DNA from 3 places in the Dickeya ananatis genome. Region 2 is predicted to be linked to each of the others. Evidence: predicted binding sites of a transcription regulator. Region 2 holds the regulator's gene; each other region holds the start of a gene.
The links. The regulator Fur, encoded in region 2, represses iron uptake genes when iron is present. The targets are predictions, from matches to a motif close to ATAATAATGAGAACNACTATCAA.
Positions count from the first base shown of each region.

Region 1: a site for Fur is predicted at 8,322-8,344, ahead of FGI04_RS14965 (Nramp family divalent metal transporter). Genes of this name have one in related genera too.
Region 3: a site for Fur is predicted at 3,555-3,577, ahead of fes (enterochelin esterase). Genes of this name have one in related genera too.

Region 1 is NZ_CP040816.1:3,376,264-3,386,443, forward strand. Features, by position in the region: gene hemF (oxygen-dependent coproporphyrinogen oxidase) at 1-748, shown strand, start outside; gene FGI04_RS14935 (YaiI/YqxD family protein) at 745-1,203, shown strand; gene FGI04_RS14940 (hypothetical protein) at 1,588-1,914, opposite strand; gene FGI04_RS14945 (hypothetical protein) at 1,941-2,378, opposite strand; gene maeB (NADP-dependent oxaloacetate-decarboxylating malate dehydrogenase) at 2,566-4,845, opposite strand; gene tal (transaldolase) at 5,274-6,224, shown strand; gene nudK (GDP-mannose pyrophosphatase NudK) at 6,294-6,878, opposite strand; gene FGI04_RS14965 (Nramp family divalent metal transporter) at 7,042-8,277, opposite strand; gene grpE (nucleotide exchange factor GrpE) at 8,603-9,190, opposite strand; gene nadK (NAD(+) kinase) at 9,341-10,180, shown strand, end outside.
Region 2 is NZ_CP040816.1:2,914,003-2,924,182, forward strand. Features, by position in the region: gene ybfF (esterase) at 1-561, shown strand, start outside; gene ybfE (LexA regulated protein) at 847-1,128, shown strand; gene FGI04_RS12835 (methyl-accepting chemotaxis protein) at 1,197-2,885, opposite strand; gene fldA (flavodoxin FldA) at 3,304-3,831, shown strand; gene fur (ferric iron uptake transcriptional regulator) at 4,239-4,685, shown strand; gene glnS (glutamine--tRNA ligase) at 4,769-6,427, opposite strand; gene nagE (N-acetylglucosamine-specific PTS transporter subunit IIBC) at 6,595-8,067, opposite strand; gene nagB (glucosamine-6-phosphate deaminase) at 8,396-9,196, shown strand; gene nagA (N-acetylglucosamine-6-phosphate deacetylase) at 9,219-10,180, shown strand, end outside.
Region 3 is NZ_CP040816.1:1,006,349-1,016,528, reverse strand. Features, by position in the region: gene FGI04_RS04455 (non-ribosomal peptide synthetase) at 1-1,862, opposite strand, end outside; gene FGI04_RS04450 (MbtH family protein) at 1,913-2,131, opposite strand; gene fes (enterochelin esterase) at 2,166-3,458, opposite strand; gene FGI04_RS04440 (TonB-dependent siderophore receptor) at 3,769-5,979, shown strand; gene FGI04_RS04435 (isochorismate synthase) at 6,063-7,250, shown strand; gene FGI04_RS04430 ((2,3-dihydroxybenzoyl)adenylate synthase) at 7,247-8,875, shown strand; gene FGI04_RS04425 (isochorismatase family protein) at 8,879-9,754, shown strand; gene dhbA (2,3-dihydro-2,3-dihydroxybenzoate dehydrogenase) at 9,751-10,180, shown strand, end outside.

The DNA of each region.
Region 1 (10,180 bases), 460 kb from region 2:
CTCTCACGTATCGGGTGCATCGCTGCCGCCCTCTGCCAGCACCCATCGTCCCGAGCTGGCAGGACGCAGTTTCCAGGCGATGGGCGTATCGCTGGTCATCCACCCGCTTAACCCCTATGTGCCGACCAGCCACGCCAATGTCCGCTTTTTCATCGCCGAAAAACCGGGTGAACCGGCTGTATGGTGGTTTGGCGGCGGGTTTGATCTCACTCCGTTCTACGGTTTCGAAGAAGACGCCGTCCACTGGCATCAGACCGCATTTGACCTGTGCCAGCCATTTGGCGATGACGTTTACCCGCGCTACAAGAAATGGTGCGATGATTACTTTTTCCTCAAACACCGTAACGAAGCGCGTGGCATCGGCGGCCTGTTCTTTGATGACCTCAACACGCCGGATTTCGACACCAGCTTTGCTTTCATGCGCGCAGTCGGCGAAGGGTTCCAGCACGCCTATCTGCCTATCGTCAATCGCCGCAAAGATATACCGTGGGGCGAGCGGGAGCGTCAGTTCCAGATCTACCGCCGGGGCCGCTATGTGGAATTTAATCTGGTATGGGACCGGGGTACCTTGTTCGGCCTGCAAAGTGGCGGCCGTACCGAATCCATTCTGATGTCGATGCCGCCGTTGGTGCGCTGGGAATACCAGTACCAACCCGAGCCAGACAGCCCGGAAGCTTCGCTGTACCGGGACTTTTTGCCCGCTCGCGACTGGCTTAGTGTCGCAACATCGCCGGAGTCACACGGATGAGTGCCATCTGGGTCGATGCCGACGCGTGCCCTAACGTCATTAAAGAGGTGTTATACCGTGCAGCCGATCGTACCTCGACCCGGCTGACACTGGTGGCCAACCAGCCACTCAGAACGCCGCCTTCACCACACATCCACAGCCTGCGCGTGGCCGCAGGGTTTGATGTCGCGGATAACGAAATCGTGCGTCGTGTTCAGCCTGGCGATCTGGTGATCACCGCCGATATTCCGCTTGCCGCCGAAGTGCTGGCAAAGCAGGCTATCGCCCTCAATCCACGTGGTGAACGCTACACCGCGGATACCATCCGCGAGCGGCTGACCATGCGGGACTTCATGGATACGCTGCGCGCCAGCGGCGTACAGACCGGCGGCCCGGCGGCATTAAACCAGCGTGACCGCCAACAGTTTGCCAACGAACTGGAGAAGTGGTTACGCCAAAAGAAAAAGATTCAATAAGATAATAATATACTGATGTATACCCTAAACAATTCGAGTTGCGTTGGCCCTTCAGGGCAAGGCTCATGAGAGCCTTGTCACGCGGCAAGTGAGTGACAAATTCGTTGGGAACGAATTTGACCAGCCAACGGCTGACCACTGGTGAGAGACAGGATGTCTCTCATTTCATCCCGATGAGCTTGCTCAGGTAAGTGATTCTGATAAGCGACAAATCGGCATACGCCGATTTGAAGGCTGCTTGCAGCGGCCTAAAGGGCGAGACTCATTGATGGGCCGAGTAACACCGCCAACACACCTGCAACTTGAAGTATGACGGGTATATATGATGAATTTCGAAAACAGTAGTTTTCGCGACTTATAAAAGGTCGAGTGAATTAATTGCTTTCACAAGAACACCTTAAATAAAGTAGACACAACGATACTAATCAATCCATTTATAAATTTATCACAACCAATTTGCGCAAGCCCAGCCTGCTTAAGAGCCTTCAACTGCGCCAAATCCATTTTCCCTTTAACAAGCCACCTTAGTTCATCTTCTGATAGTTTCCCATCACTTACTTGCTGCGACCAAGTCATCAGGTCTGCCTTTAACTTATCAAAAAAATCATTACCATCATTTACTGCCTGACTCTCATATTCCTGCCAACTGTCCTTAGCATAATTAATCAACTCACTCCCCAAAACATTAATAAATTCATCGAATTTAGACATAATCACTACCTCCAATTATCTTCGGTTTACGGTTTACGCTTACCACTTTCCAGTTCAATAACTGTATCAAGCCCGTCAGATACTATGCCTTTGGCTTCATTGATGAAGGTAGCAGACAATATTTTTCGGGACTCCCAGAACTTAAGGAACCCCCCCAAAGAATTACGATTTGGATCTTTGATAATCGCCCATTGTTTAGATACTATCTGATTATCAGGTAACCCTTTTGAGTATTCATAGGCCTTTTCAATATTTAGTTTAAGTAGCTTAACATCCTCTTTATTACTGTCAAATGGCTCAACCGCTTTATCCATTAAAGTTAGTGCTTCAACCTTTATATTTACAGACTGCTCATAAGCTCGTTGATTAAATGGAGAAATAGTTTCACATCCGCTAAGTAGAAAGCAAATCAATATTCCCCATGTAAATTTTTTACACCAATATGCAACTGATACAGCTGGCATAATAACCCCCAAGAGAATAATTAAGATGACATATAAAGGCAGAGAAAAATTCAAATAAATAATTTAATAAAACGTAAAAAGGCTAATTGGCAGGGTTTTCCCTGCCAATTAATTTAAGTATATCGGTGAATATCGGGAAGGCAAATTTTCGCATAAAATTTATCCTTCCCTTAACAACCATACAGGATTACAGCGGTGCAGTCTGTGCTTCCACAACAGCCAGTGCGACCATATTGACGATACGACGAACAGAGGCGATCGGCGTCAGGATATGTACCGGTTTCGCCACACCCATCAGTACCGGCCCGACGGTCACACCTTCGGAAGAAGAAACACGCAGCAGGTTATAGCTGATACGCGCAGCTTCCATGTTCGGCATGATCAGAATGTTAGCCGCCCCTTTCAGCGGGCTATTCGGCATCTGTTCACGACGAATGGCTTCCACCAGCGCAGCATCGCCGTGCATTTCACCATCGATCTGCAACTCCGGCGCCATCTTGTTCACCAGTTCCAGCGTCGCACGCATTTTCTTCGCCGTCGGCGAATCAGAGGTGCCGAAGCTGGAATGCGACAGCAAGGCCACTTTAGGCTCAATACCAAAACGGCGTACCGTGTCGGCGGCCATCAGCGTAATTTCCGCCAGCTGTTCTGGTGTCGGATCCGGGTTGACGTAGGTATCGGCGATAAAGGTGTTACCGCTCGGCAACAGCAACGCATTCATCGCGCCAGCCACATGCACACCGTCACGGTAGCCGAACACCTTCTCTACCACACCGAAATGCTCTTCGTAATTACCGACCGTCCCGCAGATCATCGCATCCGCTTCACCGCGATGGACCATGATAGAGCCAATCAGCGTCGGGTTAGCGCGCATATCACGCTGCGCCTGTTCCTGCGACACACCACGGCGCTTCATCATCTCGAAGTATTCAGTCCAATAGGCTTTGAAACGTGGGTCGGACTCGTTATTGACCACTTCGAAGTCTTTACCAATGGCTATCTGCAAGCCCAGTTTCTGAATACGTTTTTCAATAACACCAGGCCGGCCGATCAGTACCGGGAATGCCAGCCCCAGCGACACCAGTTCCTGCGTCGCATGCAGCACACGCGGGTCTTCCCCTTCCGCCAGTACCACACGTTTTGGCTGGGTACGGGCCTGAGCGAAGACAGGCTTCATGAACAGGTTGGTTTTGTAGACGAACTGCGTCAGCTTCTCGATGTAATCATCGAAGTTTTCAATCGGGCGGGTCGCCACGCCGGAGTCCATCGCTGCTTTCGCTACCGCCGGTGCAATCTTGATGATAAGGCGCGGATCAAACGGTTTCGGGATCAGATATTCCGGCCCGAAAGAGAGATCCTGATCGCCATAGGCAGACGCAACCACATCGCTCTGCTCCGCCAGCGCCAGGTCTGCAATGGCATGCACGCAGGCCAGCTTCATCTCTTCATTGATGGTGGTCGCCCCAACGTCCAGCGCGCCACGGAAAATAAACGGGAAGCACAGTACGTTGTTAACCTGATTCGGGTAGTCAGAACGGCCTGTACAGACGATAGCGTCTGGACGCACTTCTTTTACCAGCGGCGGCAGAATTTCCGGTTCCGGATTCGCCAGCGCCATGATCAGCGGGCGCGGTGCCATGGTTTTTACCATGTCCTGAGTCAGCACGCCCGGGCCAGAACAACCGAGGAAAATATCCGCGTTCGGGATAACATCCGCCAGTGACCGGCTGCCATTGTCGTCAATCGCATAGGCTGCTTTGGTTTCCGCCATATTGGCTTCACGGCCCTTGTAGATAACACCGCGGGAATCACACACCACGATGTTTTCGCGCTTCAGACCCAATGCCACCAGCAGGTTGAGGCAGGCAATCGATGCCGCACCCGCACCGGAAACCACCAGCCGGACATCGGCAATCTGTTTTTCTACCACGCGCAACCCGTTCAGTACCGCTGCAGTACAAATGATAGCGGTGCCGTGTTGGTCGTCGTGGAATACCGGAATCTTCATGCGCTCGCGCAGCTTCTGCTCGATATAGAAGCATTCCGGGGCCTTGATGTCTTCCAAGTTGATACCACCGAAAGTCGGCTCCAGTGCGGCGATCACATCGATCAGCTTGTCAGGATCCTGCTCATCCACTTCGATATCAAATACATCGACGCCGGAGAACTTCTTGAACAGTACCCCTTTACCTTCCATCACCGGTTTACCGGCCAGTGCGCCGATATTCCCCAGTCCCAGCACGGCGGTACCGTTGGAGATCACCGCCACCAGATTACCGCGAGCAGTGTATTTGTAAGCGGCCAGTGGGTCTTGCGCAATTTCCAGACAAGGCGCGGCAACGCCAGGTGAGTAGGCCAGCGCCAGGTCGCGCTGGGTTGCCAGCGGCTTCGTCGGGGAGACCTGGATTTTTCCCGGCACCGGATATTGATGGAAGTCCAGTGCGCTTTGCTTGAGTTGTTCATCCATAGCTAATTACCTTGTCTTCTTGCTTTGTTTGTAGGGTAGTGGGCTACCCAGTCTATCGTGTCTGTCATTTGCGAAACCATGAAGCATTACAAAATCCTCGCCGGAATACCGCTTAATATAGTTAATTAATGAGAGTGAATATCACTCAGCGCCATATGCCCCCACAGCCTGCGACAACACGCATATCCGCGATAACCCCGCGTGATGCACTGGGCAAAAAAAGCAGAAAATGCCAGAAAAAACGCCACTCACCCCTCAATTTATCCAACCTGACGGCAGATGGCGTATAGATTAGCTATGCTTAGCCAGTGTTACGGCATGACGGGGTCAGCTCTGCCGATGGCTGCGCAATCAGAAAAAACGCATGTCATTCCACCACAGAATCCTGCAGTGTGATTCCGCCAAATTTATCTTCAGGGAGCCAAGCCATGAACCAGCTAGACGCATTGAAACAATTCACTGTGGTAGTGGCAGACAGCGGCGATATCGAATCGATTCGCCACTTTTCACCGCAGGACGCTACCACTAACCCCTCACTCATTCTGAAAGCCGCCAGTCTGCCCGCGTATCAATCGCTATTTGCCGATGCACTGGCGTATGCCCGCCAGCAAGGCGGCTCGAAAGAAACACAACTCATCAACGCCAGCGACCGCCTGGCGGTCAACATCGGGACGGAAATTCTCAATAGCATTCCTGGGCGAGTCTCCACCGAAGTCGATGCCCGCTTGTCGTTTGATCGCGGCATGTGTGTGGCGAAAGCCCGCAAACTGATAGCGATGTATGAGGAAAAGGACGTACATCGTTCGCGTATTCTGATTAAGCTGGCCGCCACCTGGGAAGGGATCTGCGCAGCCGAAGAGCTGGAAAAAGAAGGGATAAACTGCAACCTGACGCTGCTGTTCTCATTTGCCCAGGCTCGCGCGTGTGCCGAGGCGGGTGTCTATCTGATTTCGCCGTTTGTCGGTCGTATTTATGATTGGTATCTGGCCCGACAACCTTCCGCCGACTACAACGCCGAACAGGACCCCGGCGTACTGTCCGTACGACGTATTTACGAGTACTACAAACAGCACCGCTACCGCACTATCGTGATGGGGGCCAGTTTCCGCAAGGTGGAACAAATCCTGGCATTGGCCGGATGCGACCGTCTGACCATCGCCCCGGCGTTGCTGGAACAGTTGAAAAACAGCACCGCACCGGTAGAGCGCCGACTCAGTCCGTCAACCGAAGGCTTCCATCAGCCAGCACCACTGTCGGAAACCGAATTCCGCTGGCAGCACAATCAGGATCCTATGGCGGTGGAGAAACTCTCTGAGGGTATTCGTCTGTTTGCCGCAGACCAGCAGAAACTGGAAGATCTGTTAGCCGCCCAGCTATAAGCCCGCGGAATCACCAAACGACAACGGGGCCTGTCGGCCCCGGATAGCAAGATTGCCCCTTCCCTACGGTTAACGGGCGTTGGCGAACCAGCCGTTAATCTGTGCGTGCTGCAACAACATGATGGTTTTGCCATCCTTAATACGGCCATCTTTGACCATCGCCATCGCTTCACTGAATGGCAACTCCAGCACTTCGATATCTTCGTCTTCCACACCACCGCCGGAAGTCCGTTTTTGCGTATCGTCGTATTCCGCCGCAAAGAAGTGCAGCAGCTCGGTGACACCACCCGGAGACATATAGGCTTCAAACAGCTTTTCCACCTGACCTATCCGGTAGCCGGTTTCTTCGATAGCCTCATTACGGATGCACTGCTCCGGCGATTGATCGTCCAGCAGGCCAGCGCAGGCCTCCAGCAACATCCCGCTTTCATTGCCATTCAGATAGGTCGGCATCCGGAACTGGCGGGTCAGCACAACTGTGCCTTTGGCCCGGTTATACAGCAAAATAGTCGCGCCATTACCACGGTCGTACACTTCCCGCATCTGACGCACCGTACCACCGTTTTTTCTCTTCAAATCAAATACGTATTTATGCAAGACGAACCAGTGGTCGGATAGCAGCTTCTTCTCAACGATAGTAATCGGCGCGGACATAATGGTATCTCGGTATCAAAAATCAGCTTCAGATAATAGGCCGGGCATCACCCAATTGCACGTGATCATCCGGTGAAAGCAAAAAGTCAGACACATAAAAACAAAACGCCTCCGACACACGGAGGCGCAATGGAAGACGCAATGAATGAAGAACCGGCGTGCATTATCCCAGTAACGTATCCAGAACCAGATACAGGTTGAGCGCAACCACCATACACACGATCACCTTCCCCGTATTCTGCACCCGGCGACTGTTGACCAGGTTTCCCATCAAATCGCGGTTACCGGTAAACACCAACAGTGGGATCAGCGCCAGAGCAATACCGAAGCTCAACAACACCTGACTTAATACCAGCACCCGGGTCGGATCCATACCGCACAGAATCACGACAAAGGACGGCAGCATGGTCACCACACGGCGAATCCACAATGGGATATGAAAACGCACAAAGCCTTGCATCACCACCTGACCGGCCAGGGTTCCCACCACAGTAGAAGACAGACCAGCCACCACCAGACTCAGGCCAAAAATGGTTGCTGCCGCCTGCCCTAACAGGGGTTTGAGCGTCAGATACGCCTGATCCAGCTCTGCAATCGAGGTGTTACCGCTAAAGTGAAACGCCGCCGCCGCTGTCGCCATCATGGCCAGATTGACAAACCCGGCGATAGTCATCGCTACCGCGACATCCACCTTGGTCGCTGCATAACGCTCAGCACGGGTGATATGACTTTGCTGCTGCGTCAGCGATGAATGCAGGTAGATAACGTGCGGCATGATAGTGGCACCCAGCACACCAGCCGCCAGTAATACCGCATCGGAATTCGGCAAACTTGGCACCACCATGCCTTTTGCCAGCGATGCCAGTTCAGGACGAGAGAAGATCAATTCAACGATGTAGGCCGCTGCGACAAACATCAGTAACCCGCCGATCACCATCTCCAGCGGCTTCTGCCCGCGTTTTTGCAACATCAGAATCAGAAAGGTGGCAATCCCGGTCAGGATAGCGCCTTCCAGCAACGACACACCAAGCAGCAACTTGAAGCCGATAGCCGCACCGATAAACTCGGCGAGATCCGTCGCCATCGCGATGATCTCGGCTTGTATCCAGTACGCCCAGACCACAGGTTTAGGAAAACGATCGCGGATATGCTCCGCCAGATTCTTGCCGGTCGCGATCCCCAGTTTGGCAGAAAGCAACTGGATTAACATCGCCATCAGGTTAGCCCATACCACCACCCACAACAGCTGGTACCCGTAGGCAGCCCCTGACTGAATATTGGTGGCGAAATTACCGGGATCGATATAACCGATCGCCGCGATAAAGGCCGGCCCCATCAGCGAAAGTTTGAGCTTTCTTGACGTTCGGCTGACTGATTCCACTACACGACTCCCCGGCATATGAGTAACCCTTCTAATGCTATTGTTTTGCTACTTTCGCAAAGTTGATAATGATTATCAAGTGCATTTAGAATGAAAGAAATGATTGCTCTGATAGGTAATGATAATGATGCATCTACCCGGCAAGTGACACCGGTTTTAACACATAAAGATTAACAAAATATAAACACAAAAACGAACAATGAATAACGGACTAACGAATTTGTTTCACAACATGGCACGGGGGAAAGTGGGGAGAAAAACGGGAAGGAAAACGAGGGAAGAAACCGTAACACAGAAACCCCGGGAAGACGCCGTTGGCCGCTTCCCGGAGCACGAACAGACGTTACTCTTTTGCTTTAGACACGGCGACCATCGCCGGACGCAACAAACGACCGTTCAGGGTATAGCCTTTTTGCATCACCATCATCACATGGTTTGGTTCATGTTCGGCAGATTCGAGCAGAGTCATCGCCTGGTGTACGTCCGGATTAAACGGCACGTTCACCTCGGCCACGACCTCGATGCCGAACTTGCTCACCGCAGAAAGCATCGCTTTTAGCGTCAGTTCAACCCCTTCAATCATGCCAGACAGCGCTTCGTTCGACTTATCCGCCATTTCCAGCGCACGCTCCAGGTTATCAATCACTGGCAGCATTTCTCCGGCAAACTTCTCCAGAGCGAATTTATGCGCTTTTTCTACGTCCAGTTCGGCACGACGACGGACATTCTCCATTTCGGCGCGGGCGCGTAATGCGGTTTCACGTTCACGTTGCTGCAACTCATTGAGTTGCGCTTCCAGTTCGGCGATACGCTCTTCACGCGGGTCAGCGACATCTGTCGTCTCTGGCACGGCATCCGCTTGCTGACCTTGCGCTGCTTCCTTTTGATCCAAGACTTGCTCGTCAGGCGACTTCTGTTCTTTACTACTCATGAAATTCTCCGCGTTTTTCGCATTCATCTCGCTAGTTCGCTTATTATGGGGATCAAAACCGGGGTTTCAAGGGAACCACTCACATATTGGTCTGATTACCGGTCCGAAAACCGTGAGCTGCCGGTGCGCCTATGAGGACAAACCACCCAAATGAACAGAGCGTTTAACTGCATTGGTATTGTAGGTCATCCACGTCACCCACATGCATTGACCACCCATGAAATGCTGTATCACTGGTTGCGCGCGCAAGGATACAAGGTCGTGCTCGAACAACAGATCGCCCGCGAATTACAGTTGACGGAGGCCGCCACCGGCAGCCTGTCGGAAATTGGTCAGCAGGCTGATCTGGCGGTGGTGGTCGGCGGTGACGGCAACATGCTGGGCGCGGCGCGGGTGCTGTCGCGCTACGATATCAACGTCATTGGCGTCAACCGTGGCAATCTCGGTTTTCTCACCGACCTCGACCCGGACCACACCCAGCAGCAACTCAGCGAGGTACTCGCCGGGCGTTACATCCGCGAACAGCGTTTCATGCTGGAAGCACAGGTGTGCCGCGCAAATCACCCCAACAGCAGTAGCACCGCCATCAATGAAGTGGTACTGCACCCAGGCAAAGTGGCGCACATGATTGAATTTGAAGTCTATATTGACGACAAGTTCGCCTTTTCCCAACGTTCCGATGGCTTGATTATTTCAACCCCCACCGGCTCCACGGCGTATTCGTTATCCGGCGGCGGCCCCATTCTGACCCCATCACTGGATGCGATAGCGCTGGTGCCGATGTTCCCACACACCCTGTCGGCAAGGCCGCTGGTGATCAACAGCAGCAGTGCCATTCGGCTGAAGTTTTCCCACATTACCCAGGATCTGGAAATCAGTTGCGACAGCCAAATTGCTCTGCCAGTTCAGGAAGGTGAAGAGGTCGTCATCCAGCGCAGCCAGTATCACCTGAATTTGATCCACCCGGAAAACTACAGCTATTTCAACACA
Region 2 (10,180 bases):
GTGAGTGAGCTGATCGACGAGCTGGGTCTGGAGCGCGTCATTCTGATAGGCCATTCGATGGGTGGCAAAGTGTCAATGGCGCTGACCGAACGGCTTGCCACACGCATCGATCGTATCGTGGCAATTGATATTGCACCGGTCGATTATCAGGTGCGTCGTCATGACAAGGTGTTTGCCGCCATTCGTGCTGTCAGTGACGCGGGTGCGACACAACGCTCGCAGGCAGCGGAAATCATGCGGCCTCATCTGTCCGGTGAAGAAGGCGTAGTGCAATTTTTGCTGAAGTCATTTCAGCAAGGAGAGTGGCGTTTTAACGTGCCGGTATTGTGGGATCAGTACGAGCATATCGTCGGCTGGAAAGCGGTATCCCCCTGGACGGGCCCTATCCTGTTTATCCGTGGCAGTGAGTCGCCTTATCTGGATGACCGCTATCGCGACCTCCTGGTGCGCCAGTTTCCTGCCGCAAAAGCCCATGTGGTGAGTGGTGCAGGCCACTGGGTACACGCGGAAAAACCCGACGCCGTACTGCGCGCCATCCACCGTTTTCTAGCCTCGAGTTAAGACGCAACGGGAAGATAATCCACCCGGCGGGCGGAGAGGTTGCCTTATACCACGCGTTAATTAAGTCTTAATTGAGTCCTGGCCCCAGTAAACGTTGTCGCCACCGCAACGGCTGGGGTATTATGGCGCGCTCAGTATGAGGGACGGCTGTATGGCCACTTGCATCGTTAACCACATTTCATCAAAACGCGGCCTGAGTTGCTGAAAGCACCAGATAATCCCGGCGGTCAACCCCCGGAGTTCACACGCGGCGTTTTGGCCGAATTTCTTGCAGTACCATTAGTTATGGCAAAAGAACAAACGGATCGCACCACGCTGGATCTGTTCGCGAATGAGCGTCGGCCTGGGCGGCCGAAAACCAATCCGCTCTCGCGTGACGAACAGTTACGGATCAACAAGCGCAACCAGTTGCGGCGTGACAAAGTGCGGGGGCTTCGTCGTGTCGAGCTGAAAATTAACAGTGAAGCGGTAGAAATTCTCAATGCGCTGGCTGAACAAAAAAACATCAGCCGAAGTGAACTGATAGAACAGATGCTGCTGGCACAGTTGGCAGAACAACAAGATTAATGCAACACGACTACAATACAACTACGATAGTGCTGGCGTCATCCATGACGCCTGACGTCCTCAATACATCAGAACGTTTCCCAGTTATCACTGCCTTTCTTAGCCGATGTTGCAGCGGGCAATGCTTTGGCTGACGGAGCCGCCACGGCTTTAACCGGTGCCTGACGTTCGCGTCTTGGCGACAGACCGGATGACTGTTCCTCTGAGAGACGGAAGACAGATACCGCTTCGGTCAGCACCATCGCCTGTTCTTCCAGTGAGCGGGTTGCGGCAGAGGCCTCTTGCACCAGCGCGGCATTTTGCTGAGTCACGCCATCCATTTCCGTAATCGCCTGACCGGCCTGGGCGATACCTTTACTCTGCTCATCCGATGCGGTGGCGATTTCCGACATAATATCGGTCACATTGGTTACCGCTTTCACAATCTCGCTCATGGTGCTGCCTGCGTCAGCCACCAACGAGGAACCGTTATCCACGCAACGAACCGACTCGGCAATCAGATTTTCAATCTCTTTGGCCGCCTGCGCACTGCGTTGCGCCAGGCTTCTTACTTCACCGGCCACCACCGCGAATCCACGCCCTTGCTCACCGGCACGAGCCGCTTCAACCGCCGCGTTCAACGCCAGAATGTTGGTCTGGAAAGCGATGCCATTAATCACACTGGTAATTTCAGCAATTTTCTTCGAACTACCGGAGATTTCCGCCATGGTTTTCACGACATTGTCGACCAATTCCCCGCCCTTACTGGCCGTGGTCGAAGCCTGATGAGCCAGTTGGCTGGCGTGGCTGGCATTTTCCGCGTTCTGTTTCACGGTCGACGTCAGCTGTTCCATACTGGCAGCACTTTCTTCCAACGCCGCTGCCTGCGACTCGGTACGGGCTGCCAGGTCGTTGTTGCCGGATGCGATTTCCGACACGCCCTGATAAATGGAATCCGCACTGCTTCGAATCGTACTCACGGTGTTCGCCAGGCTAGTTTGCATATCGCGCAACAGCGGGAACAGTTTACCTACGCAGTTGTTACCAAAATCCAGAATCGGTTTGCCAAGACGGCCAGCCGCAATCACCTGGAAATGATCACGCAGATCATTGAGCGGGCGCACCAGACAGGCCACCAGATAGCGATCAGTCATAAACAGCATCAACAAACCGGCTACCAGCCCTGCCAGCAAAATATTCTGTCCGACAGCGGTAATGCTTTCTAACCGGTCACCTGCATCGACGAACATCGTTGACCCGGCTTTGTTGAAGTTGGTGAACGAGACATTGAACTGGCGACTGAAGGCGGGCACGATGTCTTTGGCATACTTGTCGTACTCATCGAATTTTTTGTCCACCGCACGCTGGAACATTGGCTCAACCCCTTGGGTAATCAGGTTGCTCCAGTCACGGGTTACCGCGTCCACCAGCTCCGGCGACATGCCGGCATGATCAATCTTTTTGAAGGCTTCCAGGTTAGATTTCAGTAGATCTAACGCAGCCTGTGATGATTTTTGCTGTTCATCTGCCTTCTGATCATCGCCACTCTGCCGATAATCAATCGCACGTGCCAGTCGGGTTACCATACGGAAATACTGGTCATTACCGGTATTAACCAAATTCATATTATTAACCAGCAAAGCACTGGTTTTAGACGTTTCGTTCATGGTTTTGAACGAGTACATGGTGTAGAGCGAGACCGCAATCCATAACACACAGAAGCTGCCAAGCACCCATAACATGGCAGTGCGAATGGCAATATTTTTTAGGAATTGCATAATTGACTCCATAAACGAGCTATTGATCGAGGAGGTAAGGCTTGTTTTGACTTATGTAATGAGAAAGTCTCTCGTTTTGTAAGAAACATTGCTGCACATTTACATTCAATAAAGCACCATGTTTCGTCATCGTCAAAACTATAAGAATATTTAGTCTTTTCTGTTTTTTAAAAAACTAATAAAAATTAGATAGTTAACCAATTACCCATAATTTCAGTTACCTGTGAGAATATCGTATTTAAAAAAAATTAAAAAAACATTAAGAAAGCGATTAAAAAAGAATCAACTAATTGTTTTTACAGCGCGACTGCAGGCAGCCACAGATACACGTTTATCCGCCAGACAGTGTCTGCTATTATTAGCAAATAGTGGGTGACTCAAGCACCATACCCTTAGGAATCAAGAGGTTATTTAATCTATGGCTCTCATAGGCATTTTTTTTGGCAGTGATACTGGTAATACGGAAAATATTGCTAAAACTATCCAGCAACAACTGGGCAGCGACGTCGCCGAACTGCACGACATTGCCAAAAGCAGCAAAGAGGATCTGGAGCGCTTTAACATCCTGCTGTTGGGTATCCCGACCTGGTATTACGGCGAAGCACAGTGTGACTGGGATGACTTCTTCCCAACACTGGAAGAGATTGATTTTTCTGGCAAACTCGTAGCCATCTTTGGTTGCGGTGATCAGGAAGATTACGCAGAGTACTTCTGTGATGCCATGGGCACCATTCGCGACATCATCGAACCACGCGGTGCAAACATCGTCGGTCACTGGCCGACCGAAGGTTACTACTTCGAAGCCTCAAAAGGCCTGGCGGATGACGATCACTTTATCGGCCTGGCTATTGATGAAGACCGCCAGCCGGAACTGACCAGCGAACGCGTCTCCAACTGGGTCAAGCAAATCAGCGAAGAGCTGAATTTGAAAGCCTTACTGGCCTGATTCACCCGTGGCCCTGACGCACCGCTGGTGCCCATGTATTCGGGGCCATATCACCATCGATAGGTAAATATCGACAGATAAATCGATGGCTAAATCGATAATGAGAGCCATAGATAGATAAAACCTATCGCAATCAGTGATACATTTTTTTAACTTTTCATCCTGACAAGGTACAATGTCATCCGCTCAGCCGGATTATGTTTAATGATAAATCCTGGCATACAATTTGTTCCTTATCGATAACTACTCTGAATACAGTACGTTAACCTGAACCATATTGTAAAAGTTCCGTAGTTTTCATTTCGATGGTGCGGTTCTATAATTGAGACACATGACCTTTTTTACGCCGACCGATGATACTAGGCTAATAGCCTCCCAGATAAAGCACGTAACAGGACTAAATCCGCATGACTGACAACAACACCGCATTAAAGAAGGCCGGCCTGAAAGTCACACTTCCACGACTGAAAATTCTGGAAGTCCTTCAGGATCCTCAATGCCACCACGTCAGCGCGGAAGACTTATACAAGAAGCTGATTGATATGGGGGAAGAGATTGGTTTGGCCACTGTCTACCGTGTGCTTAACCAGTTTGACGATGCAGGCATTGTCACCCGCCACAACTTCGAAGGTGGCAAATCCGTTTTCGAACTCACCCAACAGCACCACCATGATCATTTGATCTGTCTGGATTGCGGTCGGGTGATTGAATTCAGCGATGAGTCTATCGAAGCACGCCAGCGTGAAATCTCCGAGAAGCATGGCATCAAGCTCACCAACCACAGTTTGTATCTGTACGGCCATTGCAGTAGCGGCGACTGCCGTGAAGACGACAACGCGCACGACGAACGCTGATTGAGCCTTCTCTTTATTCTGAGCAAAAATAAAACCGCCGAGGCGGTTTTATTTTTATCTTGTACCCCACCATCAGGCGGTGATTAACCCGCCCAACTGTCACGCAAACCCACCGTCCGATTGAATACCAGATGATCAGAACGGGAATATACGCGATCCGCACAAAAATACCCTTCACGCTCAAACTGATAGGCTTTTTCGACCTCGGCATTACCCAAGCTGGCTTCGACAAAGCCCTGAGCAATACTCAGTGAATCAGGATTGATGGTGGAGAGAAAATCCTCTGCTCCGCCAGGGTTAGCCACGCTAAACAGACGGTCATACAGGCGGAACTGCGCTGGCAGCGCGTGAGCGGCAGATACCCAGTGGATCACGCCTTTCACTTTACGGCCGTCAGCCGGATCCTTGCTCAGGGTTTCCGTATCACAGCTGCAGTAAATCGTGGTGATCACACCCTGCTCGTCTTTATCAATACGTTCAGCCTTAATGACATACGCATTGCGCAGACGGACTTCTTTGCCCAGCACCAAACGTTTGTACTGCTTATTGGCTTCTTCACGGAAATCAGCGCGATCGATATACACTTCACGACTGAAGGCAACCTGTCGTGTCCCCATCTCCGGCTTATTCGGATGGTTGGGCATGCTCAGCCACTCTTCATGGCCTTCAGGCAGGTTCTCAATCACCACTTTCACCGGATCCAGTACGGCCATCGCACGTGGTGCATTCTCGTTGAGATCATCACGAATGCACGACTCGAGTGCCGCCATTTCTACGGTGTTATCCTGCTTGGTCACGCCAATGCGGCGGCAGAATTCACGAATAGAAGCAGCAGTATAGCCACGACGACGTAAACCAGAGATGGTCGGCATACGCGGATCGTTCCAGCCTTCGACGATCTTCTCACTTACCAGTTGGTTCAGTTTCCGCTTGGACATGACCGCGTATTCCAGGTTCAGGCGGGAAAACTCGTACTGACGCGGATGGGCAGGAATGCTGATGTTATCCAGCACCCAGTCATACAGGCGGCGGTTATCCTGAAACTCCAGCGTACACAGCGAGTGTGTAATACCTTCCAGCGCATCGGAAATGCAGTGGGTGAAGTCATACATCGGGTAGATGCACCACTTATTGCCGGTCTGATGATGCTCGGCGAATTTGATGCGATACAGCACCGGGTCGCGCATCACGATAAACGGTGATGCCATGTCGATTTTAGCACGCAGACAAGCAGCACCTTCGGCGAAACCGCCATTGCGCATTTTTTCAAACAGCGCCAGGTTCTCGTCAACACGGCGATCACGGTACGGGCTATTTTTGCCTGGAGAAGTCAGCGTGCCGCGATATTCACGAATCTGTTCCGGCGTCAGCTCATCGACATACGCCAACCCTTTATTGATCAGCTCAACGGCATACATGTGCAACTGATCAAAATAATCCGACGAATAGCGAACATTACCGCTCCAGGAAAAACCCAGCCACTGCACGTCATGTTTGATGGACTCAACATACTCGATATCTTCTTTTACCGGGTTGGTATCATCAAAGCGCAGGTTGCACTTGCCGTGGTAATCTTCAGCGATACCGAAGTTCAGGCAGATGGATTTAGCGTGGCCGATATGAAGATAGCCGTTCGGCTCTGGAGGAAAACGCGTCTGGATATGATCGTGTTTACCGGTAGCCAGATCTTCATCGATGATCTGACGAATAAAGTTGGTTGGGCGGGCTTCAGCCTCACTCATGCTTGGTTCCTCAAATGCGAAAAAACAACCCTTAACCACTAATGATCCAACAAGCCACGCCGGGAAACAACCGTTTGTTTCATGAAAATTCAAGATAAAAAAACGGAGCGCGCTTGCAGGCACGCTCCGTTTACCGATATCAGACGGCGATGATGACGCCAGCCGAATTATTCCTGTGAAACCTCACGCAAGGCGGCGGCGATATTCTCCGCCTGGGTGCCAACCACAATCTGCACGCTTTGCTTGTTAAGACGAATCACACCCGCAGCCCCTAACTGACGTGCCGCCGATTCATCCACCAGGCTCGAATCCTTCACGCTCAGGCGCAAGCGAGTGATACAAGCGTCGATGCCGGTCAGATTGTCTTTACCGCCGATGGCCTGCAAATACCCTTTCGCCACCGATTGGGTATTACCCGCAGGAGCGGTAGTCCCCTCCGTTGAGGGCTGGGTCGCAACCGCTTCACGTCCCGGCGTCATCAAGTTAAACCGGGTGATGGTAAAGCGGAACACCACATAATAAATGGCGAAGAACACCACACCCTGGAGCAGCAACATGTACCAATGTGTCGCCAGCGGGTTACGTGTAGAAAGCACCAGGTCCACCAAACCAGCACTGAAACCAAAACCGGCAATCCAGTGCATGCTGGCAGCGATGAATACTGAAATCCCGGTCAACACCGCGTGCAGCACATACAGCACCGGCGCAACAAACATGAAGGAGAATTCCAGTGGTTCAGTAATACCGGTGAAGAAGGCTGCAAACGCCGCCGCCACCATAATGCCCGCCACCCGGCTGCGGTTTTCAGGACGCGCACAGTGATAAATCGCCAGTGCCGCGCCCGGCAAACCAAACATCATGATCGGGAAGAAACCGGCCTGATAACGCCCGGTAATGCCCGGGATCGCTTTGCCAGCATCAATCGCCTGCTGCCCGCTCAGGAAGTTGGGGATATCGTTAATGCCCGCCACATCAAACCAGAACACTGAATTCAGTGCATGATGCAACCCGACCGGAATCAACAGGCGGTTAAAGAAGGCATAAATACCCGCACCCACCGACCCCATCTGCTGGATATGTTCGCCAAAGGAAACCAGCGCGTTATAAATCACCGGCCAGACGTACATCAGCACAAACGCCACCACAATCATCAGCACCGATACCAGAATCGGAACCAGTCGGCGACCATTGAAGAAAGAGAGTGCTTTGGGCAATTCAACCTGGCTGTAGCGGTTATACAACTCGGCGGAAATCACGCCGACCAGGATACCGATGAATTGGTTTTCAATCTTGCTGAATGCCTTTGGCACCTCTGCCAGCGGGATATGCTGAATCATCGATACCGCCGCAGGCGAGCATAGTGTAGTCAACACCAGATAACCGACAAACCCGGACAGCGCCGCCGCACCGTCTTTATCCTTAGACATACCGTAGGCGACACCGACAGCAAACAGCACCGCCATATGCTCGATAATCGCCGCACCAGACTTGATCAACAACGCTGCCAGCGCGCTTTCACTCCCCCAGCCAACCGGGTCTATCCAGTACCCCACCCCCATCAGGATGGCGGCTGCGGGCAATGTAGCGACCGGCACCATCAACGCACGGCCTACTTTTTGTAAATAACCGAGTGTACTCACCTTCCCCTCTCTTTCCCTTACGGGCAATAAATTGTCTGTCAGCCTTGTTACCAAATCACCCGCCAGCCATGTGGGCCTGACCAGAGTGCCAAAAAAATAATTCGCCACACAAATTAATAACAGTGATTATGTGATAATAATCACCACAAACGCACATATTAAAAGTTTATGGCGCCTCATTAACACAACTTATTTCAAGACTAAAAAAAACACGCTACACTAGCCCCCAGATAAACACCTACACATAGCATCGGCATAGTACCTGGCAGCCAATCTATCTGGCTGCGACTACCCGATGATAGCTAACCGATTGCCAGAGGAGAGCACCATGAGACTGATTCCACTAACGACCCCCGCCGAGGTTGGCAAATGGGCCGCCCGCTATATTGTCGAGCGCATCAATGCTTTCAACCCAACGGCGGAACGCCCGTTCGTGCTCGGTCTGCCAACCGGCAGCTCGCCGCTGGAAGCCTACAAAGCGCTGATTGCGCTATACAAAGCAGGTCAGGTCAGCTTTAAGCATGTTGTTACCTTCAACATGGATGAATACGTCGGGCTACCGGCGGACCACCCGGAAAGCTACCGCACCTTTATGTACCAGAATTTTTTCAATCACGTTGATATTCCGGAAGGAAACATTAACCTGTTGAATGGCAACGCGGAAGATATCGCTGCTGAGTGTCAGCGTTATGAAGAAAAAATCAAGTCTTACGGCAAGATTCATCTGTTCATGGGCGGCGTCGGCAACGATGGCCATATCGCTTTTAACGAACCGGCGTCTTCTCTGGTATCCCGTACCCGTATCAAAACGCTGACGGAAGAGACCCGTATCGCCAATTCCCGTTTCTTCGACGGCGATGTTAACCAGGTGCCTAAATACGCCCTGACAGTCGGCGTGGGTACGCTGCTGGATGCAGAAGAAGTCATGATTCTGGTTAGCGGCCGTCATAAGGCACTGGCGCTTCAGGCGGCGGTAGAAGGCAATGTGAATCACATGTGGACCATCAGTTGCCTGCAGTTGCACGCTAAAGCGCTGATGGTGTGCGATGAGCCTTCCACCATGGAATTAAAAGTGAAGACCGTGAAATATTTCCGCGAGCTGGAAGCTGAAAATATCCAAAATCTGTAATCGGTGAGCCAGGAGCTTAGAGATGTTCGCTTTAATCAATGGTCGTGTTTTTACCGGCCACCAGATCCTTGACGGTTATGCCGTCGTCGTCGCCGATGGATTGATCGAGGCAGTATGCCCGGCACATGAACTGCCTGACACCCTGCCCCGGCGTGATCTTGCCGGTGCGCTACTGGCCCCTGGCTTTATCGACCTGCAATTGAATGGTTGCGGCGGCGTTCAGTTCAATGACGCGCTAAGCAGCCTTTGCGTCCAAACACTGGAAACCATGCAGAAGGCCAACGAAAAATCCGGCTGCACCAGTTTCTTACCGACGCTTATCACCTCCTCTGATGAATTCATGCGCCACAGCATCGGCGTCATGCGTGCCTGGCTTGCTCAGCACCGCCATCAGGCGCTGGGGTTGCATCTGGAAGGCCCGTGGCTTAACCCGATAAAAAAAGGCACCCACGATGCCAGTTTTATCCGCCAGCCGGACGATGAGTTGGTGGCTTATCTGTGTGACAATGCCGATGTCATTAGCAAGGTCACGCTGGCGCCGGAAATGGTGCCAGATAGCGTGATAAGGCAGTTGAGCGATGCGGGCATCGTCGTATCCGCCGGGCACGCTCATGCCACCTGGGAACAGGCCAAACGGGGTTTTGCCGCCGGGATCCGCTTTGCTACCCACCTGTTTAACGCCATGCCCCCTGTTACCGGCCGGGAACCTGGTCTGGTCGGTGCCGTCTATGACGCACCGGAAGTCTATTGCGGCATCATTGCCGATGGTCATCATGTCAGTTGGGCGACTATCCGCAACAGCAAACGCATCAAGGGCGACAAACTAGTGCTGGTCACCGACGCTACGGCACCCGCGGGTTCCACTATCGACCAGTTCACATTTGCCGGTAAAACCATATACTACCGCGACGGCATCTGTGTGGATGAGAATGGCACCCTGAGCGGTTCGGCTCTCACCATGATCGATGCCGTACGCAATTGCGT
Region 3 (10,180 bases), 1.9 Mb from region 2:
TCACACATCAACGCCAGACGTTCGCGTGGATAATCCAGATCCAACGGCATATAAGCCGCGCCGCTGGCCAGTACCCCGAACATCGCCACCACCGACGAGACCGAGCGCGGGACGCCGATCGCTACCACATCGCCTGCGCCGATCCCCTTCGCCATCAGCCGACGCGCCAGTTGCATGACCTGCGCCGATAACTGGCGGTAGCTGAGTTGCTCACGGCCACAGGTCACAGCCAGCGCGTCGGGCTGTTGCTGTACCTGCTGTTGCAGGCAATCCAGCACCGAGTGCAGCGTCGCGGGTATCGTCAGGCGTGGGCCGCTGCCCCAACCGTCAATACGCCGCCATTCGTCGTCGTTGAGCAGACTCACTTCACCGATAGCCAGTTCCGGTTGTTGTATCAGTTGCGTCAGCACGTGTTGCAGACGTTGCGCATGCCCCTGCAACGCTGAGGCGTCGTAGCGCGCCGGATTGGCGACCAGTTCCAGTTGCAGCTCGCCCTCCTGCACACCAAGGGTAAACTCCATATCATCCACCGGCCCCATCGCCAGCACATGGGTGGTGACCGGCGTATTTGCCAGTGTCAGTTCGGCGTTATAAACCTTGAAATTGATCACTGGTCCGTACAAACCTTCACTGCCACCGACCAGCCCCAGATCCCGTCGTAACTGTTCCGCCTCATAACGCTGATGACGTCGTACCGCCTTGATTTCCTTCTGCAGCATTTGCGTGGCGTCGATTAAGGTCATCTCGGGTTGTAGTGTGAATTGTAGCGGCAGCACGTTCACTACCGGTCCACTGGCACACAATGCTGCCGACCCCATCCGTCGCATAAACGGAAAGCCCACCGACAAGCGCGACTCGCCACTCATGCGGTAGAGGTATACCGCCAGTGCCGCCATCGCAATTTCCGCCGGTTGTAGCTGAGCGCCAAACCGTTGCTCCGCCAGCGTCACAAAAGGTGCGGCGGGTAAGGTGACCCGTTGCTGCACAGTGCGAATACCTTGCGGCGAGGCCTCACAAACGTCTGCCGCCAGCGACACGGGCGTCGGCAATTCACGGGCATGCTCGCGCCAAAACGCCGCCGACTGCTGATACGCCGACGAACGTTCCCACGCCTGGTATTCCGTCACCACATCGGCAAACGGTGTAAACGGCGAGGCGTCCGGCGTTTTACCGGCACAAAGGGCGTTGTAAATCGCTACTATCCGTCGGGTCAGGGCATCGAAACTGAAACCATCCACCATCAGATGATGAAAGCGCTGATACCAGAACCAGCGCTCGGGCTGCGCGGAGACCTGCATCAGCACCTGGCGATACAGCGGTTGCTCACCATCGACCGGCAGCGGCGCGGCCAGATCCGCTTGCATCAACGCCCAGGCCGCCTGCTCACCTTGTGCCGGGTCGCGAAAATCCAGCCATTCCGGTTCGTTAATCGCCGCCATACCCGGCGCAGAAGGTAGCCACTGCACCGGCTCGCCGAGATCATTGAAGCCAAAGCGCGCCTGCACCGTATCCGCTTCCGACAGCCCCTGACGGATGGCCGCCAGCAGACAATCCGGGTCAACCGGGCCGTTCAACTCCAGCGCATGCGCCACCGTAAACGCATTCGACTGACTGGCGATGTGGTCGGCCATCCAGATACCGGGTTGGGCCGCCACCAGCGGCAGTTCCAACGTATTCACCGACTGTGCCAACGTGACGTCATGAGCAGGCACGGGCTGCCCGGACGTCCCCGTAGAGGAGAAGGAGACGTGGGGATGAGACGATGATGCGTCAGCGGATGATGGCTGCTGGGGCGATGATGGTTTCTCTGTCGATGATGATTGCTGGGTGGATAATTGTGTTTCGTTAAGTAGATCTGACACGTTGTTTTCCTTACTCCGTCAACGGAAACAGTCCCGACTGGTCATGCCGGTTAGGCTTTTTCAGCCCGCAGGCTCGCCGGACGCATGTCCTGCCAGTGGGTTTCGGTATAGGCGATGCACGCCTCGCGGGACTGCGGCCCGTAGACCACCTGCCAGCCCGCCGGTACGGCGGCAAACTCTGGCCACAGGCTGTATTGCTGTTGTTCGTTGATGACGACCAAAAATGTCAGACGATCATCGTCAAACGGATTCACTTGTTCCTGACTCATTGTTATTACCTCATGTGATAAGGGTTGCTGCGCGTTATCGGGTGTGGATGTGGTTCAACAACCAACGACATCCCTCTATCAACCCGCCGCGCCAGCACAAGGTGTCATGCCCACCGGCATACACACGCTGGTAAACCTGATGCCCTGCCGCTACCAGCGCTTCATGCATCTGTTGATTAACGAAGGCAATATCCGCCTCACGTCGTCCCGCTTCCTGAAAAATCACCAGCGGCGATGCGGCCCGGCCACCCTGCCGCACCTGGGTCACCAACACACCGGGCTCCAGTGTTGCGTGCTGGTTAAAATCAGTGATGAATTGCAGATTTGGCCACCAGAACGAGCCAGATTGCGTAAGTACGCGACCAAAACGCTGCGGCCAGTGCAACCCGGCGTACAGCGCCGCCAGCCCGCCATAACTCTGCCCGGCCACCACCGTGCGGTCTGGATCATCGCTAAATGGCGTCAGGCGTGCCGCCTGCAACAGCAATTCCTGCTGCACCGCCTGCCAGAACGCGGTATCGCACGGCAATTCCCGACAACGGGTTTCGCCATCAATCGCGTCAATAAATAACCAAACGGCGGGTGGGAGATTCCCCTGTGCGGTTTCCGCATCCAGAGCGCTAAACAGCGGCGTGTCATTAGCCCACCGCTGCCCATCCAGTACGAGACAGAGCGGCCGTTGCGCCTGTGCCTCGCTCTCCCCGGTGGTGTACAGCCAGATGCGACGCTGGTTGCCAAGCTGCTCGCTCTGCCAGTCAAACACCGTCAGCCGGGCTGGGTCTGCGCCACTCGCCTCGCCTTGATCCACCGCCCGCCAGGCCTGCTGTGATGGCGCACCCGGCATATGCGCCGCTGACAATTGCGCTCCCCACGGTCGGTTCAGGTTGAGCGGATCAGCCATCGCGCAGGGAAACAGCGAACACCACCACGCTCGCTGCTGGTCATCACGCTGTTGTTCATCGTCGCTGAATGCCGGTGGCAGTTGCGCCGCCTCAATCGGGATCAGGGAGTAACTACCGCGCCAGTCGTGTTCAATCACCATCGACCAATGCCAGACATCAGTACCGGGCAGGCGCACCAGGCTCTGCGGATCAGTACTGTGGTGATCGGTCACGCCGTTGATATCGGCATAGACCCGTTGAATAGCGGAGTGATACTCATCGCCGTTCGGGTCACGCCAGAGAAAGGTAACGCGAACCCGCTCGCTATCCTGCGTTTCCACCAGCGGCGTCCCCACGTTGGCGATCTGTTGCCACCACGCGTCATCCCCGGCCTGGGGTGATGACAAAAGCGTGGCGGCGAAACCTGGCGGCTGTACTGCCGACATCAAAACCTCCTGTTTCTGCCCTTTACGTTTCACTTACATTTAGTTAACAGAACTAATGTGTCCGTTTGTGAATTTACATTTATTTAGACAACGAGAATAATATTGAGAAACATTTTCATTTGCAATAATATGCAATTCCCAAAGTTTACTGGGATTCAAAAACTCGCCATCTGGTCACATATCGCTAAAAAATGAATTAACAATATGAATTTAAAGTTAATTTATTTTTTAATGCAAAGAATGGCAAGGCCGGTGAGTACACAGCCTGACGTACACAAAAAATAAGATCTTTTACAGGAGGGGATCACTGATGCGTAGCACCAGGAAGAAACAATTAATAAAACTAAAGTCTTGGCAGAAAAATAAAAACGCCATGCCAGCCATGCTGGCTTCCACCTTGCTGGTGGCCGCACATGCACAGGCAGCAGAAACCACGACCAGCACCGATACCATGGTGGTATCGGCAACAGCCGCTGAAAGCGTGACTGCACCGCTGAAAGGCATCGTGGCGAAGGAAAGTGCGTCCGGCACCAAAACCAGCACGCCGCTCATCAAAACCCCGCAATCCGTCACTGTGGTCACCCGCGACCAGATGGACGCACAAGCGGTTTCTTCCGTGTCCGACGCGTTGAACTATTCCAGCGGCGTGGTCAGCAACTACCGCGGTTCGTCTAACCGCAACGATGAGGTGATTGCCCGTGGTTTCCGCTACGCGCCGAAATTCCTTGATGGCCTGAGCTATGGCCTGAGCGGCCAGGGCGCTGCGCTGGGGAAAATAGATCCCTGGTTGCTGGAACGGGTAGAGCTGGTGCACGGTCCTGCCTCCGTCCTGTATGGACAGGTCAACCCCGGCGGGCTTATCAGCATGACCAGCAAACGCCCGACGGCAGAAGATATCCACAAAGTGCAATTCAGCGCGGGTAATCAACATCTGGGTGAAGCGGCGTTTGATTTCGGCGGCGCGCTCAATGACGATAAAACCCTGCTTTACCGCCTCAACGGTATCGCCAGCACCCGTGATGAATTCGTTAAGGATTACAAAGAGAAGCGCGTTGCTATCGCACCGGCGATCACCTGGTTACCTAACAGCGATACCAGCTTTACGCTACTGACCAGTTACCAGAACGATCCACAGGCCGGTTACCGTAACTTCCTGCCCAAGATAGGTACCGTGACCGAAGCCAGCGCAGGTTATATTCCGCGCGATCTGGACGTCAGCGACCCCAACTACAATCGTTCAAAACGCGAGCAGGTCGGCATCGGTTATATTTTCGACCACTCCTTCAACGATAACGTCTCTTTCCAGCAAAACTTCCGCTATTCCCAGCTAAGAGAACGTTACAAGTATCTGGTGTATACCTGGAGTAACCCGGAAATCTCTGATACGTCGTTGTCCCGCCGTCAGGTCCGTGAAGAACTGAACGCCGACGAAATCGGTCTGGATAACCAGATTAAAGTCAAACTGGAAACCGGCGATGTCCAGCACACTGTGCTCAGTGGTGTGGATTACAAATGGCAGGACCGCGATTACAACTACTGGCGCAACAGCGGTTCGGGATACAACTTTGACTGGGCGAACCCCAGCTACGGTGGTTCTTATCTGGTCAGCGACAGCCAGCTCTCGTTGAACCAGTCTTACAAGAAGAAACTCGATCAGGTCGGCGTCTATCTGCAAGACCAGATGGAGTGGAATCAGTGGAACCTGCTGCTGTCCGGTCGCCATGACTGGAGCCAAATACGCACGCAAGACCACACCACCAGTACCTCAACACAGCAAGACGACAGTAAATTCACCGGTCGTACTGGCCTGCTCTACGCGTTTGATAACGGTATTTCGCCGTATGTCAGCTACAGCACCTCGTTTGAACCCAACCTGGACTCCGGTGCCCCCGGCACGCCTGCGTTTAAACCGACCACCGGTGAACAATCCGAGGTGGGTATCAAGTTCCAGCCTAAAGGCAGCAATACCCTGCTGACCTTATCGCTGTTTGATATCACGCAGAAAAACATCACCTCGTACAACAGCGTGACCCAATACAACGAACAGATCGGCAAAGTGAAATCCAAAGGCGCGGAAGCGGAAGTGCACACGCAACTGACGCCGGAAATCAGCCTGATGGCGGCCTACACCTATACCGACGCGGTTACCAAGGACAGCTACACCGCCAGCCAGGTGAACAAAACACCATCGGCGATTCCGCGTCACTCTGCGTCCACCTGGGGCAGCTACAGCTTCCAGAACGGTCCGCTGCGTGGTGTCACGCTGGGTACTGGGGTGCGTTATGTCGGCTCAAGCTACGGCGATAACGCCGAGAGCTTCAAAGTCCCGGCCTATACCCTGTACGACGCGATGGCACGTTACGAGTTGGGGTCGCTCTCTTCTCAGTTGAAAGGCACCACCGTGCAACTGAACGTCAACAACCTGACCGACAAGCGCTATGTGGCGTCATGCGGTGGCGATACCGCCTGCTTCTACGGCAGCGGGCGTACTGTCGTCGCGACGGTCAGCTATAGCTGGTAATACGCGGCAGGGCGGGCTTTCCCGCCCTGCGGTGACGCCTGCGCGCCACCATTTTGTTCCACTCTCGACATAAGGAAACCCCCGTGTCAACGCTCGCAGCTACCTCTTCATCGCTGGATATCCGCACACTTCAGCACGATGATTTTCTGTTTCTGTCTCCCGACAACAGCCTGCATGCCCGTGGATGTTACGCCGCCTTGTCGACGGCCGTGGCAGGGGGCGAGCACCTCCAGGGTGATGTCCAGCAACAGGTCAGCGCCCTGTTTGCCCGCGCCCGACAGGATGGTATCGCCCGGCCACTGCTGGTGGGCGCGATCCCGTTTGACAAACGCCAGCCTGCACGACTGTTTGTGCCACAACAGTCTCACTGGTTCTCACGGGACACACTACAACACGACCTGGTGCCCGCCACGCCAATAAACGCACGTCAAATACGTGAAGTGCCGGGACACGATACCTTTTGCCAGATGGTCAGTGCTGGCGTTGACGCCACCCGCAACGGTGATCTGAATAAAATCGTGCTGTCACGCCTGCTGGATATCGACACCGAACAACCGCTGGACTCAATCCGCCTGTTGCGACAGCTCAACCAGCAAAATCCCTGGAGCTACAACTTCCACGTGCCGCTGGAACAAGGCGCGTTGCTGGGTGCCAGCCCGGAACTGTTACTGCATAAGCAGGGCAACCACATTGTGTCGCAGCCGCTGGCCGGTTCCGCCCGCCGTAGCGATGACCCGGTGGAAGATCAACGCCTGCGCCGTACGCTGCTGGCCTCCGCGAAAGATCGCCACGAACATCGGCTGGTCACCGATGATATTCGTCGGGTACTGGCATCACGTTGTCGGACACTGACCATTCCGGACACCCCCGAACTGCTGAGCACGCCGGTGCTGTGGCATCTGGCGACCCGTGTTCAGGGTGAAGTGTTGGATGCACGGGAAAACGCCCTGTCGATGGCCTGTCTGCTGCACCCCACCCCGGCGCTGTGCGGCGTACCGTTTGAAGCAGCCCGGGACCGTATCGCCCAACTGGAACCGTTCACCCGCGGGCTATTCGGCGGTATCGTCGGCTGGTGCGACGATGAAGGCAACGGCCAGTGGGTGGTGACTATTCGCTGTGGCGAAGTACGGCAAAACCGGGTACGGCTGTTTGCCGGTGCAGGCATCGTGCCAGACTCTCAGCCCGTGTCTGAATGGCACGAAACCGGTGTTAAATTGAGCACCATGCTGCGTGCATTTGGTCTGCGTCAGGATCAGGAGTGTGCAGCATGATGGTTGAATTCACCCGCTGGCCGCCCGAGCTGGAGCAGCGTTATCGCGAGCGAGGCTACTGGCTGGATCTCCCGCTGGGCGACATCCTCACCCGCCATGCCGATAATGACGCTATCGCCCTGATCGATGGCGAACGCACGCTCAGCTACCGCCAGATGAACCAGCTGGTGGCGCAGTTAGCGGGCTCACTGCAACGCCGGGGCATCGCGCCGGGGCAAACAGCACTGGTACAACTAGGCAATACCGCCGAGTTCTACCTGACCTACTTCGCACTGCTGCGTGCCGGTATCGTGCCGGTCAACGCCCTGTTCAGCCATCAGCGCAGCGAACTGTGCGCCTATGCCGACCAGATTGCGCCAACGTTGCTGATAGCCGATCGCAGCCACGCATTGTTCGCCAGCGATGATTTTATCAACGAACTCCGCCAACGCTGCCCCACGTTACAGCACGTTCTGCTGCGTGGCGACGGCAACACGTCTCAGGATTTGTCACAACTATTGTTGGAAGCGGAAGCCTTCGCACCGGCAACCCCAACACCCGCCGATCAGGTGGCATTCTTCCAGCTTTCCGGCGGTAGCACCGGCACCCCGAAACTGATTCCTCGCACCCACAACGATTACTACTACAGCATTCGCGGCAGCGTGGAGATTTGCCGGGTTGACGCCCATACCCGTTTCCTGTGCGCCCTGCCCGCCGCCCACAACTACCCGCTCAGTTCGCCGGGTGCACTGGGTGTGTTTTATGCCGGGGGTACGGTCGTGCTGGCAAACGACCCCAGCCCAGCCAGCTGCTTCCCGTTGATTGCGCAGCATCACATCACCCTCACCGCGCTGGTTCCCCCAGCTGTCACTCTGTGGCTGGAAGCGGTGGCGTTATCTGGCGATCACCACGAGCTGGCGAGCCTGCGCGTACTCCAGGTCGGTGGGGCACGGTTAAGCGAATCGCTGGCGCGACGCATACCAACGGAACTGGGTTGCCAGTTACAGCAAGTGTTCGGCATGGCCGAAGGGCTGGTGAATTACACCCGGCTGGACGATGACGATCTCCACTGTTTCACCACGCAGGGCCGCCCTATCAGCGACGATGACGAGGTCTGGGTGGCCGATGCCGACGGCAATCCATTACCTCACGGTACACCGGGCCGTCTGATGACACGTGGCCCCTATACCTTCCGTGGTTACTACCGCAGCCCAGCCTACAACCGCCAGGTGTTCGACGCGCAAGGGTTCTACTGCTCTGGCGATGTGGTGATCCAACAGGCCGATGGCTACCTGCAAGTGGTCGGGCGTGAAAAAGACCAGATCAACCGTGGTGGGGAAAAGATTGCCGCCGAAGAGATCGAAAACCTGCTGCTTCGTCACCCTGCCGTGATCAATGCCGCGCTGGTGGCGGTGCCCGACCCGATGATGGGTGAGAAAAGCTGCGCTTTCCTGGTCACCCGCGAACCACTCAAAGCGGTGACATTACGTCGCCACCTGCGTGAACAAGGTATCGCCGACTACAAATTACCGGACCGATTTGAACAACTGCCCATCCTGCCGGAAACCGCAGTGGGCAAAGTCGATAAACAGCGGCTACGCCAGCTGGCGCAACAGCATGTCGCAACAGCCGCTGCAGGAGAATAAATCATGGCTATTCCAAAACTGAACGCCTACCCACTTCCCGGCGCAGAGCATCTGCCAGTCAATAAGGTGAACTGGCCGGTTGACGCTTCACGCGCGGCCTTGCTGATTCATGACATGCAAAACTACTTCCTTAATTTCTGGGGAGAAAACAGCCCGCTGACCGAACAGTTGATCGCCAACGTCGCTCGCCTTCGCCAGGCATGTCGTCAGCAGGGTATCCCGGTGTTTTATACCGCTCAACCCAACCAGCAAAGCGACGCCGACCGGGCGTTGCTCAACGACATGTGGGGGCCAGGGCTCAATCGCCACCCGGAACAGCAGCGCATCACCGCGGCCCTGACACCGGACGACAGCGACACCGTGCTGGTGAAATGGCGCTACAGCGCTTTCCACCGTTCTGATCTGGAACAACGCTTGAAATCATCCGGCCGCGACCAGTTGATTATCTGTGGGGTATACGCACATATCGGTTGTTTGACGACCGCTACCGATGCGTTTATGCGTGACATCAAACCGTTCATGGTAGCCGACGCGCTGGCGGACTTTTCCCAGGAAGAACACCTGATGGCGCTGAGCTATACCGCCGGTCGCTGCGGCCGGGTGTTGACCTGCGAACAACTGCTGGATGCCCTCGCACCACAGGCAGACGACGGCCTGATGCGCCTGCGCGCCGAACTGCTGCCGCTGCTGGATGACGATGACGACATCGGTGACGACGACAACCTGCTGGATTATGGTCTGGACTCGGTACGCATCATGTCGCTGGTTACCCGCTGGCGTCAGCAAGGGCATGACCTGGACTTCGTGGCATTAGTGAAAAAGCCTACGTTGCGTCACTGGCATCAGTTGCTCAGCCAGCGTCAGGTGGAGGAAGCATGAGCGTCGCGCTGGATTTCAGCGGTAAGCAAGTGTGGGTGACCGGTGCCGGACGTGGCATCGGTTATGACATCGCCTGCCGTTTTACCGAGGCGGGAGCGACCGTCACCGGATTTGACCGCGCCTTTTCCTCAGACTCTCTGCCGTTTCACGCCATCGAACTGGATGTCAGCGATGCGGCGGCTGTTGCTGCCACCTGTGCCAGACAACTGGCACAGACGCCGCATCTGGATGTGCTGATTAACGGTGCCGGGATCCTGCGCATGGGCCACACCGAAACGCTCAGTCAGCAAGACTGGCAGGATTGCCTGAACGTCAACGCAGGCGGCGCGTTTCATCTGTTTCAGGCCGTGATCCCACAATTTCAGCGGCAACGCGGCGGTGCTATCGTGTCTATCGGCTCCAACGCCGCACATGTGCCGCGCGTCG